DNA from 3 places in the Exiguobacterium sp. HSB13 genome. Region 1 is predicted to be linked to each of the others. Evidence: predicted binding sites of a transcription regulator. Region 1 holds the regulator's gene; each other region holds the start of a gene.
The links. Region 1 encodes Rex, which represses fermentation and respiration genes when NADH is low (regulators of the CRP and FNR family bind a similar motif). Its sites were predicted from a motif close to TTGTGAAATATTTCACAA; they were not measured.
Positions count from the first base shown of each region.

Region 2: ACZGCQ_RS01105 (L-lactate dehydrogenase) is a predicted target of Rex. The motif match lies at 1,839-1,856, and genes of this name have one in related genera.
Region 3: pflB (formate C-acetyltransferase) is a predicted target of Rex. The motif match lies at 1,741-1,758, and genes of this name have one in related genera.

Region 1 is NZ_JBUZOM010000001.1:2,240,072-2,244,323, reverse strand. It holds gene ACZGCQ_RS11695 (hypothetical protein) at 1-303, opposite strand, end outside; gene ACZGCQ_RS11690 (ATP-binding cassette domain-containing protein) at 285-2,186, opposite strand; gene ACZGCQ_RS11685 (redox-sensing transcriptional repressor Rex) at 2,354-3,013, shown strand; gene ACZGCQ_RS11680 (twin-arginine translocase TatA/TatE family subunit) at 3,013-3,210, shown strand; gene tatC (twin-arginine translocase subunit TatC) at 3,218-3,997, shown strand; tRNA gene ACZGCQ_RS11670 (tRNA-Ala) at 4,103-4,178, shown strand.
Region 2 is NZ_JBUZOM010000001.1:215,486-219,737, forward strand. It holds gene ACZGCQ_RS01085 (1,4-alpha-glucan branching protein domain-containing protein) at 1-147, shown strand, start outside; gene rpmG (50S ribosomal protein L33) at 252-401, shown strand; gene ACZGCQ_RS01095 (5-formyltetrahydrofolate cyclo-ligase) at 459-1,004, shown strand; gene ACZGCQ_RS01100 (DUF92 domain-containing protein) at 998-1,777, shown strand; gene ACZGCQ_RS01105 (L-lactate dehydrogenase) at 1,943-2,899, shown strand; gene ACZGCQ_RS01110 (N-acetyltransferase family protein) at 3,158-3,667, shown strand; gene ACZGCQ_RS01115 (M42 family metallopeptidase) at 3,828-4,252, shown strand, end outside.
Region 3 is NZ_JBUZOM010000004.1:166,267-170,518, forward strand. It holds gene pflB (formate C-acetyltransferase) at 1-1,654, opposite strand, end outside; gene ACZGCQ_RS15680 (hypothetical protein) at 1,994-2,422, shown strand; gene ACZGCQ_RS15685 (DEAD/DEAH box helicase) at 2,451-3,623, shown strand; gene ACZGCQ_RS15690 (hypothetical protein) at 3,620-4,252, shown strand, end outside.

The DNA of each region.
Region 1 (4,252 bases):
GACACTACCGTAATACGATAGGATCAACGGGTCATTGAGTTCGACGAATAGCTGTGTCGTCAGGAGCGTACAGCATAGTCCTGAGAGTAAACTGACGAAGAGACCGCTCCATGTCTGGATGACGAGACCGATCATACAAGAAATCAGAAGAAACAAAGGAAGCGCAGCATTAAAAGCATCCGGTCGGATGAAGGTGGACACGTAGTCCGCATACATCGGTACGAAATAAAGAATGCCGGATAGCAGTCCTTGAATCAAGTTGATGAAAAAGCTTTTCGTCCGCATCAGTGTTGGTTCTCCCATCGTTCCATCAATTCGAGTAGATCAACATCAATTTGATCACGTTCTGCTGAAAGAGCCGTTGCTTTCGGAATATCATTGAAGACTTCTGGTTCACAGAGTAATTGTTCAATTTCCGCCGAACGCTGTTCGAGCCGTTCGATATCTTGTTCAAGCTGTTCGATTTGCTGACGGCGCTTGCGTTCTTCTTTCTGTGCTTCTTTATCGATCGTCTTCGACGCCGTGACCTTTGCGGCTTTTGCTTCCTCCGCTTCAAGACGAGCAATCTCTTCTTGCTCCGCCTTCTTCTCCGTGTAGTACGAATAATCACCGAGGTATTCCGTCACACCCGCTTCACTCATCTCAATGACGCGTGTCGCGATCCGGTCTATGAAGTAACGGTCGTGAGAGACGAATAACAGCGTTCCTTCGTAGTCGACGAGGGCGTTTTCAAGGACCATCTTCGAATCCAAATCCAAGTGGTTCGTCGGCTCATCGAGGACGAGGACGTTCGTCTTCCGTAGTTTCAGTTTTGCGAGTGCGAGACGTCCGCGTTCGCCACCGGATAACTCATGGACAATTTTGAAGACATCGTCGCCGCTAAACAAGAATTGTCCGAGGACAGAACGGACTTCTTGTTCACGCATCAATGGCCATTCGTTCCAAATCTCATCGATGACACGGTTCCGGTCATTGAGTTCCGCCTGCTCTTGATCGTAATATCCGATCGAGACGCCGGTTCCGAATCGGAAATCACCGAATAGGGGGCGTAAGCGACCGACGAGAACTTTCAAGAGCGTCGACTTTCCGATTCCGTTTGGTCCGACGAGTGCCAGTGATTCACCGCGTTGCAAGCGGAACGTGATGTCTTTTGAGACAGCTTCTTCGTAACCAATCGCCAGTTGATTGACTTGAAGAACATCGTTCCCGCTCTGTTTTTCAATCGGGAAGGACAGGACCGTGCTACGTTCATCCCCATCTGGTCGGTCGAGTCGGTCGACCTTCTCGAGCCGTTTCCGGACACTTTGGGCACGTTTTGTCGTCGTCGCCCGGGCGATGTTGCGTTGAATGAAGTCCTGCATCTTCGCGATTTCTTCTTGTTGCTGTTCGAACTGTTTCATTTCTTGATCGTACAAGGCCGCTTTTTGTTCCAAGTACTTCGTGTAGTTCCCGGTGAACTTACGACAGACATTGCGCGACAGCTCATAGACGACATTGACGACTTGGTCGAGGAAGTACCGGTCGTGTGAGACGATCAGGACGGCGCCACGATAACCGCCGAGGTAACTTTCGAGCCAAGCGAGTGTATCGATATCAAGGTGGTTGGTCGGCTCATCAAGAATGAGGAGCTCTGGTGCTTGCAGAAGCATCTTCGCTAAGGCGAGTCGTGTCCGTTGACCACCGGATAATGTCTGAATCCGGCGCGAGTAATCATCCGGATAAAAGCGCATGCCGTGCAGGACGGAGCGGATATTCGCTTCGAACTGATAACCACCGGCTTCTGAGAAGTCGTGTTGTGCTTGATCGTATGTCTTCAAGAGACGATCGTAAGCGACCGGGTCGTTCAAGATATGCTCCATGCCCATTTCGATTTCCATCCGGCGCAGTGTCCGTTCTTGTTCCTGTAGATGTTCAAAGACGGTCAGCATCTCGTTCCAGATCGTCTCATTCGATTCGAGACCACTGTCTTGTGCAAGATAACCGATTTTGACATCCTTGCCTTTCATGATGTCGCCCGAGTCATGACTGAGTTCACCAGCGATGATTTTGAGCAAGGTCGATTTACCGGCACCGTTTCGTCCGACGAGCGCAATCCGATCCCGCTCTTGTACTTCCAGTTTGATATTTTCTAAAATCGGCTCGACGCCGAATGATTTCGAGAGTTGATTGACTTGTAAGAGTATCATTTCCATCCATCCTTCCACCCTTTAGTCTATCACGAACAAAAGCGCGAGGTCCTGCGGAATATATTATTTGTGACTCTATGTGAAGTGGTTTACAATCAAGGAGAGTAGAAAGCTTTTTGCAAAGATTTGGGTGCCACGATGGATGTGGCCGAAGGGGGAACTGCAGGATGAATGGACCAGACACAAAAATTCCACAAGCGACAGCAAAACGGTTGCCGCTATATTATCGCTTCATCCAAAGTTTATACAATTCAGGCAAGCTCCGCGTCTCTTCTGCTGAGTTAAGCGAGGCGGTGAAGGTTGATTCAGCAACGATTCGTCGCGATTTTTCCTACTTTGGGGCATTAGGGAAGAAGGGGTATGGATATAACGTTCAACATCTCTTAACGTTTTTCCGCAAAACCTTGAATCAAGATGAGGTGACGAATGTTGCCTTAATCGGGGTCGGTCATCTCGGAACAGCGTTTGCAAATTATAACTTTTTAAAGAATAATAGTACTCGGATAGTCGTTGCGTTTGATGCGGACGAAGAGAAGGTCGGAACAACGACGCATGACGTTCCAATCTATCATGTTTCGGACATGAAAGAACAAATCGAAGCGAATCAGGTCGATGTTGCCATCTTGACGGTTCCATCGCAGTTCGCACAGTCAGTAGCGGATGAGTTAGTCGAGTATGGTGTGACAGGCATCCTGAACTTTACGCCAGCGCGGTTGAACGTGCCAGCGAGCGTCCGGGTCCATCACATCGATTTATCGATCGAGTTGCAGTCGTTAGTTTATTTCATGAAGCATTATTCGCAATCAGCTGAAGGAGTGAAATCATAATGGAAAACCTTATCCCGCTCACACTAGGTATCGGACCAGCGAGCATTGGATTAATCGCGGTCGTCGCGTTGATCATCTTCGGACCGAAGAAGTTACCAGAATTCGGACGCGCTGCGGGTCAGACATTGAAAGAGTTCAAGAATGCCACGAACGGCATCATGGACGACGATAAAAAGGACGAACCGAAAGAGAAGTGATTGAATCATGACGGTTGATCAAGAGCAAAGCATGACGTCGCACCTTGACGAACTGCGCAAGCGGATCGTCTGGTCGCTTATCATCGTCGTCGTCCTGTTCGCTGTCGCATTTCCGCTCGTCCGACCGCTCGTTCGCTTCTTGCAAGCGGACTTAAAAGAGCTCGGCATCGGTTTGAATGCCTTCAACGTCGCCGATCCTTTAATGTTGTATTTGAATCTTGCGTTCATCATTGCGCTGATTTTAGCGTCACCGTTCTGGATGTATCAACTCTGGGCATTCGTTCGACCAGGACTTTATGACAAGGAGCAAAAAGCGACATTGACGTATATTCCGGTCATCTTCTTTCTATTTTTGGCTGGCGTAGCCTTCTCGTATTTCTGGTTGCTTCCCTTCTTGCTTGAAGTCTCAACGGATCTCGGGAAAGAGCTCGGAATCGAACAAGTCATTGGAGTCGAGAACTACTTCAGTTTCTTAATCCGCTTGACGATGCCGTTTGGTCTTCTGTTCCAATTGCCGGTCGTGACGATGTTCCTGACACGTCTTGGTCTCGTGACGCCATATTTCATGCGAAAGAATCGGAAATATGCGTACTTTGCGCTGTTCGTCGTTGCGGCATTGATCGCACCGCCGGACGTGACGTCACACTTGATGATCTCGGTTCCATTGTTCGTTCTCTATGAGATCAGTATCTTGATTTCTGCGCGGACGTACAAAAAGGTCTTGATCCTCGAGCAACAGGCAGAGCTTGAACGACAGGCGGATTTGATGCGTGAATTGAATAAATGAATCGTGAATTCCTTCCGACGATTTTTGGAAGGGATTCTTTTTTGTGAAAGCGTTCTTTTTATATTGATAAAGCAGTTAGTGATGCGTATACTAAAGATAATTCATGGGGGCTTAGCTCAGCTGGGAGAGCGTTTGGCTGGCAGCCAAAAGGTCGTCGGTTCGATCCCGATAGTCTCCACCAATACCAAATATCCAACTCCTCGAGGCGTCGAGGAGTTTTTATTTTACTCCCAGTTAAATTCCTTAAAAATATAA
Region 2 (4,252 bases), 2.0 Mb from region 1:
CGCCAATCAGCGATCGTTTATCTAGAACGAGAAGAGTCACGTCACGGGGTGGAACAAGAGTATCACGTCGAAAAGAAGCCGTTGCGTTTTGAAGAGAACCTTGAAAAACCATATCAACACGTGACGAATCCGAAAAAGAACGGATGAACAGTTGCAATTCCTTTCCTTTCTTGGTACGATACTTGAGTATGCTTAACCTTATGTAAAGCAAAATCACTTGATACATCGAGAGCTAGATAGGAGGGAATCCCATGCGCGTTAAAATCACATTAGCTTGCACTGAAACTGGTGACCGTACTTATATCACTAAAAAGAACAAGCGTAACAACCCAGAGCGTCTTGAGTTGAAGAAATACAACCCACGTCTCCGTAAGCACACACTTCACCGTGAAGTGAAATAATTGAGATGGAAGCCGTCACTTCGTGTGATGGCTTTTTTTGTGGAAAGGAAGACAGTCATGAACAAACAAGAAGTACGCCGTCTGATTAAAGAACGACTAGATGTGATGGAGAACCGTGCGGAGAAGGAACGGTTGATTCACGAACATGTTTTGTTGTTACCTGAGTGGCAACAAGCGACTTGTGTCGCGATCACATTAGCTTTTCGAAATGAATGTGATACAAGGATGCTGATTGAACAAGCGTGGCAAGAGGGTAAGACGGTATTGATACCAAAAGTAGTCGGAGACAAGATGGTCTTTTATGTACATGGACCAGAAGACCAACTGCAAGCAAATCAGATGGGAATTGCAGAACCGACCGCCTCAGCACGTCGCGCTTCACTTGATCAAGCAGAGCTTTGCCTCGTTCCGGGTCGCGCCTATCGACGGGACGGATATCGTTTAGGATGGGGAGGAGGCTATTACGATCGTGCACTCGTGCCATATACAGGATGTAAAGTATCGATTGCCTTTTCTGAACAACTTCTTCCGGATTTCGAAGTGGAAGCCTTTGATATTCCAGTGGACCTGATCGTCACTGACTTAGAGGTCATCCGATGTTGAGCGCCACCATTTTGTTTTGTCTATTGCTTGCTTGGACCGGACGATCTTTTCGTTTATTGACGACGAGTGGTGCGATCATGACTCTGCTCGTCGGTAGTGGTGTCTCATTCGGATTCGGTTGGCAAGGATTAGTAGTACTTTTGCTTTTCTTTGGTAGCTCGAGCTTGTTATCGAAGGTCGGACGATCCAGAAAACAATCGGTCGACTCCATCGTTGAGAAAGACGGGGCGCGTGACGGATGGCAAGTCCTTGCGAATGGAGGGGTAGCGTTCGTTGCTGCCTTAGCGTATGCCATGACGATGGATTTTGCGTATCTCTTGTTATTTCTATTCGTCATCGCAGCATCAAATGCGGATACGTGGGCATCCGAAATCGGACCGCTCTCAAGACGTGATCCGTGGTCTCTCAAAACGTTACGACGGGTACCAGCAGGAACGAGTGGAGCGATGTCGCTAATTGGAACGATCGGTACAATTGCAGGAGCTGCGTTCATCGCGATAGCAGCCCATTGGATATTTTCTCTTTCTTTAAAACACGTCTTACTCGTAACAAGCATCGGTGTACTCGGGAGCCTACTGGATACACTATTTGGAGCAGTGGGACAACGCGTTTATCGATGTACGGTTTGTGGGGAATACACCGAAAAGCGAGAGCACCATGGTCAACCGACAGCTTACGTTTCAGGTATTCGATTTTTAGGGAACGATGCTGTCAATGTCTTAACAAGTGGTTTGGCAAGTGGAATCGGGTTTATCATCATTCGATTCTGGTAACTGGAAAGTATGTGAGTGTGTAATTCCTTATGTTAGGATATCAATGACACAAAATGGACAAATGTGATTAATTTCACATGTTACAAAGAATGTGAAAGATGTTACAATTTACTTGTGAGATAGTTAACAAACTCTTAGGACGAATGAAAGGGTGGACATAACGATATGGAATTACATGCGAAAGTGACACGGGTAGCCCTTATTGGAGCTGGTGCAGTTGGTTCAAGCTTTGCCTATCAGATGTCAACAGCTGGACTTTGTGAAGAACTTGTCATCATTGATGTCAACAAAGCCAAAGCAGAGGGCGAGGCAATGGACTTAAACCACGGAACACCATTTAGCTCTTCACCGATGCGAATATGGGCTGGAGACTACGCGGACTGCCGTGAAGCGGAAGTCGTCGTCATTACGGCAGGCGCTCCACAAAAACCAGGTGAGACAAGACTCGATCTCGTTGCAAAGAATGCGTTGATCATGAAAGAAATGATTCGTCAAATCATGGATTCCGGTTTTGATGGGATCATCGTCGTGGCATCTAATCCGGTTGACATCATGGCGCATCTTGCCTGGAAATATTCTGGTCTTCCGAAATCCCGCGTATTTGGATCAGGAACGGTGCTTGATACAGCGCGTCTGCGTCAAATGCTCGGAGAATACTTTCACATTGATTCCCGAAATGCCCATGCCTATATTCTTGGCGAACATGGTGATACGGAATTCGCTGCCTGGAGCAACAGCCGCATTTATGGAAAAACGATTGATGAACTACTTGCTGAAGACGATCGCTATTCTCAAGCAGATCTCGATCAAATCTACATCAACGTCCGAGATGCTGCTTATCATATCATCGAGCGCAAAGGGGCGACCTACTATGCGATTGGGCTTGGGCTTGTTCGGATCGTTCGTGCCATCCTCGGAAATGAGAACTGTCTGTTGACGGTCGGTGCGCATGTCGATGGGCAGTACGGAATTTCTGGTATCCACATTGGAGTTCCCGCCATCATTAATCGTCAAGGTGTGCGTGAAATCATTGAAGTCTCATTGACGGAAGAAGAGTTGAAGAAATTCCATCATTCTGCTGATGTGTTGCGTCAGACGCTTGAACCCGTCTTGCAAGGCTGATGGTACGAATCGTGATGAAAACCTTATAAAAAGAAAACTAAAAAAACTCAAGTGGCGGTCCTGTATCACAGTGTCCACCCTTGAGTTTTTTGATGAAAAGAAAAGGTGAAGCATGAATCACTACTGTTTTTAAGTGAAGTAAAAAGAGAAAAAATCTAGGTTTTATTTTACTAGAAAAAGGTTAATTAAGAGATAGAAGCGTTTTTACGTCATTTTATTGTACGTCATGAAACCCAAAAAAGGAGAGAACCGACAGTCATGTATACTTTTCGAAAATTAACTAAAGAGGATGCAGAACAATACTGGAATCTACGCCTTGAGGGATTAAAAAATCATCCAGATGCGTTCGGTCATTCGTTTGACGATGAACAGCAAACCCCGCTCCGTGAAGTACGAGAAGGTCTTGAAGGAGAACCCGACTCCGATGAGGTTTGGCTCGGTATGTTCGACGGTGATACATTGTTTGGGTTTGGTCAGGTCAAACCATATGAACTTTCACGCGAATCGCATAAAGCGATGATTTCGGCAGTGTATGTTTCACCTGAATATCGTGGAGGCACCGGACGTGCCTTAATGGAAGCTTTGATTGATGAGGCGAAAAAATTGCCAGATGTCGAGCAAGTCATCCTCGCCGTGTTATCGGGAAATGAAGCAGCGCAAAGTCTCTATGAGTCGCTCGGTTTTGAGGTTTATGCGGAAGATCCAGACTCTGTAAAATTAGAAGACGGCACATACCGTGATGATATTTGGATGAAAAAGTACGTCTAAGTTCTTCAGATGGTGTGGAAAGAAGCTGTAGCAAAAAAAGTGCTACAGCTTTTTCGCATGGTATCCGTAGGATATCAGTATCAGCAAAGAATGAATATTTGTTATCATGAGAACAAAGCGGATGTCACGTCGTAATCCGATTGAAAGGGAGCGAATGAACATGAAAGAGGTCATACGTACGATTGAAGAGCTTGTCTCGATTCCGAGTCCAACAGGTTCGACAAAAGAAGCTATTACATATGTAGAAAAACGATTGGTAGCAGAAGGAATCACGTATCGAAAGCTTGAGAAAGGAGCGATTTTAGCGACACTACCTGGTGCTTCAACGCGTACGCGGTTACTGACGGCACACGTCGATACGCTAGGAGCGATGGTGAAAGAAATTTTACCAACAGGACGACTTCGTTTATCACAACTAGGGGGATATGCTTGGACAGCGATCGAAGGTGAGAACTGTCTCATTCACAAGATGGACGGTCAAACGATTTCAGGTACAATCGTGTTCCATCATTCGAGTGTTCATACGTCGCGCGAGACGAACAAAACGGAACGATCTGCTGATAATATCGAAGTACGACTCGATAT
Region 3 (4,252 bases), on a different contig from region 1:
CGATCTTGAAATCAACTGCAATCCCATCCGCATCTCGGATCGGACGGACTGTTGCGTAACGGATGGCGGATAGACTGTCAGCGACGACCGATAAACCAGCGATACCGCATGCCATCGTCCGTAAGATTTCCGGATCGTGTAACGCCATCTCAATCCGTTCGTAACTGTATTTATCATGCATGTAATGGATGACATTCAGTGTGTTAACGTACAGTTCTGCGAGCCAATCGAGTTGACGATCATAAGCCGCCATGACGGTTTCGTAATCGAGTACTTCATCAAGCATCAATGGACTTGCGGGGGCGACTTGAATTTTGAGCTTCTCGTCCATTCCGCCATTGATTGTATAGAGTAATGCTTTTGCCAGGTTTGCTCGCGCACCGAAGAACTGCATCTGTTTCCCAATTCGCATGGCGGAGACACAGCAAGCGATACCGTAATCATCCCCATAAACCGGCAACATCAAATCATCGTTTTCATACTGAATCGAGCTCGATACGATCGACATCTTCGCACAGAATTCCTTGAATCCGCGTGGAAGCTGAGTAGACCAGAGGACGGTTAGATTCGGTTCCGGTGCCGGACCGAGTGTCGAGAGTGTGTGTAAGAAGCGGAATGAACTTTTCGTGACGTTTGATCGCCCATCTTCACTCATTCCACCAATGGATTCCGTTACCCACGTCGGGTCACCCGAGAAGAGATCATTATAGTCCGGTGTCCGTAAGAATTTGACGATCCGAAGCTTCATGACGAAATGATCGACGAGCTCTTGTGCAGTCTCTTCGGTCAAGCGCCCAGTCGCAAGATCACGTTCGACATAAATATCAAGGAACGTCGAGACTCGACCGAGTGACATGGCTGCCCCGTTTTGCTCCTTGATGGCAGCAAGATAAGCAAGATAGACCCACTGGAATGCTTCTTGTGCTGTTTCTGCAGGGCGAGAGAGGTCAAAACCATAACGAGTTCCAAGCTCGGTCAATTCCGTTAATGCGCGCAACTGTTCATTCATCTCTTCGCGATCACGAATCATTGATTCAGAGAGGAAACCGCCACGCGCCTTTAAATCTCGCTTACGTTCTTCAATCAAGCGTGCCGTTCCGTACAAAGCAACACGACGATAGTCACCAATGATCCGTCCGCGACCATAAGCATCAGGTAATCCTGTGATGATACCGGCTTTACGTGCGGCGCGCATCTCAGGGGTATAGGCATCGAAAACCCCTTGGTTATGTGTCTTCCGGTACTCGCTGAAGGTTTTCGTGACGGTCTCGTCTGCTTCAAAGCCATACGCAGCTAGGGCATCATTCACCATCCGAATCCCACCGTTTGGATGAATCGAACGTTTAAACGGTTCGTCTGTCTGTAAACCTACGATTTTTTCAAGTGAGCGATTCAGATATCCTGCATCATGCGATAGGATCGTTGATGGCGTTTTAGCATCGACGGCAAACACACCACCACGTTGTCGTTCTTCATTCGTCAGCTGTAGAATTTGTTGCCAGAGCCGTTCTGTTGCTTGCGTTGGACCGACTAAAAAGTGATCATCTCCTGTATATTCTGTGCGGTTGAGTCGGATGAAGTCTGCGACATCGATCGTCTTTACCCATTCACCAGACGTAAAGTTCGTCCAAGCACTCGTTTTTTCTAATAACATGGATACCACTCCTTTAATATTGAGCTAATCATCAGTTCCTTATGTGAATAGTGTAACAAAAGGAAGGGCTGATTCCCTTTACGTTCATGTGAATGTTTTAACAAGTGAACAAACGTTGATATGACGGGCTTTCTTTATTTCTGTATCTATATGAAAATAGTTCAAAAAAAACAGTTTGGTGTTGCTAATTCAAGGTTTTTTGGAAACTGTATGAGTTAATTTAAAAAAGATCCACTAGAACAGTTGAAACTGTGAGGAATGTCACGCTACGGTGCCTTGTATTTTTAAGACGTATCGTTGACAATGAAAAAGGGAATATAGAACGTGGAGGTGTGCCAAATGGAGTATGTATCATTAACACAACAAGGAGAGTATCAGTCGGGAGACTGGGTCTCGCTGAAAATCGGATCGGACGGTTCGACGCGAACGGGAATGATCACGGAATTCGAAGATGATGGATTCTGGATTCGGTTTGAAGACGATTTTGATTATGAAGACTTTATCGGCTATGATGAATCGTATTGGATTGCGCTTGTTCGCCGTCCCGTCGACGTAAAAGCGACGTATGCGAGTCTTTCGGAGTATCCGGCACTCGCTGCAGAATTACAGGATCGTGTCATCCAAGGATTCGAGATTCTAGAAGAAGAAGCCGGTGAAGGCGAGATCCGATTCCACATTCGATTGCTCGATGCAGGAAATGAATATACACAGACATTACGGGGTTACCGTGATGCATCAGGAGATCATGTCGAATACGTAACGGCATGATGGAATTAAGAGAGTAGGAGAAATCGTTATGAACTTTACAAAACCATTTTTACAGGAAGCATGGGAACGGGCACGTTTTACGGAGTTGATGCCTGTTCAAGAACAAGCGATCCCATTGTTGCGCGAAGGAAAAGATGTCCTTGCTGAAGCGCCTACAGGTACAGGGAAGACGCTTGCCTATGTCATTCCAGCTTTAGAAAAGATTGAAGTAGAAGAACCACACGTGCAAGTCGTGATCACGGCACCAACACGGGAACTCGTCATGCAAATTCATCAAGTCATTCAATTGTTTGCTCAAGGAAGTGGGATCAAATCCGGTGCATTCATTGGTGGAGTTGAATTAAAACGACAATATGAACGATTGAAGAAAAAACCGCAAATCATCGTTGGTACACCTGGACGCCTTGTTGAGTTGATTGATTCGAAGAAGTTGAAAATGCATAAGGTGAAATTGATCGTCTTAGATGAAGCGGATCAAATCTATGAGAGTGGCATGAGTGACTCGGCGACGCGAATCGCAAACAGTGCATTACGCGATCGACAGCTAGCATTCGTATCAGCGACATTGCCGGAACGGACAGCGGAATGGGGACGGACGCTTGCGAATGATCCTGAGACGATTCGTGTTGAGCGTGCCGTTAGCACACAAGTGACATTCGGTTATTTGGAAACTTCACGTCGTCAGAAACCGGAACTGTTACGTCGTCTTGCGAACATGCAAGGTTCGAAAGTGCTGACATTCATCAACAACCGCTCTTTCCTTGGTCCATTGAATGGAGAGTTGAGTAAATTCTCATTGAAATACCGGATTTTAGACGCTGAAAAAGGAAAGCGAGAGCGGATGGAGACGTTACGTTCTTACAAAAAAGGAGAATTCCCATTACTCGTCACGACAGGTCTTGCGGCGCGTGGTTTAGATATCGAAGCGGTCACACACGTCGTCCATTACGATTTACCGGAGTCGCTTGACGACTTTGTACACCGTTCAGGTCGGACGGGACGTGGTAATGCAAACGGTATGGTACTCGCTCTTGTAACGGATCAAGACCTAAAACACTTAAAAACACTTGCGAAGCAAATGGGCGTCGAGATGGAGCCAATGGAAATTTACCGCGGAGAAGTCATTCCGAAACGTGAATTTACAGCTCCTCAGACGATTAAGCGACCGGCTACTCCACACCGGAAAGGGCGATCGAAATGAAGAACGATCGAAAAGTAATTCCATTTCCGACAACGGTTTCTGAAGCGGAAATGAATGCAGCCTTGAAAAAAATGTATCAAGAAGCAGCGACATCACGCAGTACGGACTGGGTCGCTTTCATTGAAGAAATCGCGACGGAAGGACGTTGGTATTTAAAAGATGCTGAATTGTTCCGGGACTTGTTCGTTGACTGGGCAATCTTCTATGAAACGGATGATCAAGGAAAAACACCGCACGGTCGTTTTCTCGAGCAGGTGAAAGAAGAGCTATCACCTAGTCTTTATCGCGCCTTACGTGGGTTGGCGGACCCGATGCCTTCGCTGTTTCAAGTCGAGGCAGATGGTGTCGTTGATTTAATGTCGAAACAGACGTATCAAACCGATCTCTCTGAGATCGAAGTTGAACCGGGTGATCTGTTGGTTGGAAAACTACTTTATATTTCTGGAAAGTGGCGCTTTGCGATTGCCTACATGAAGGTAGCGCGCGCATTAGTACCAGAAGTCCTTGCTTTGTTGACGGACTTCGTCAATGAAGTGGGAGAAGACGCGTTACTCCGTCAGTATCCTGAGTTTTGTGCGGAATTAATCGACTTGCTCCTCGATATCGAAGAAGGCAACATTGCCCCGAGA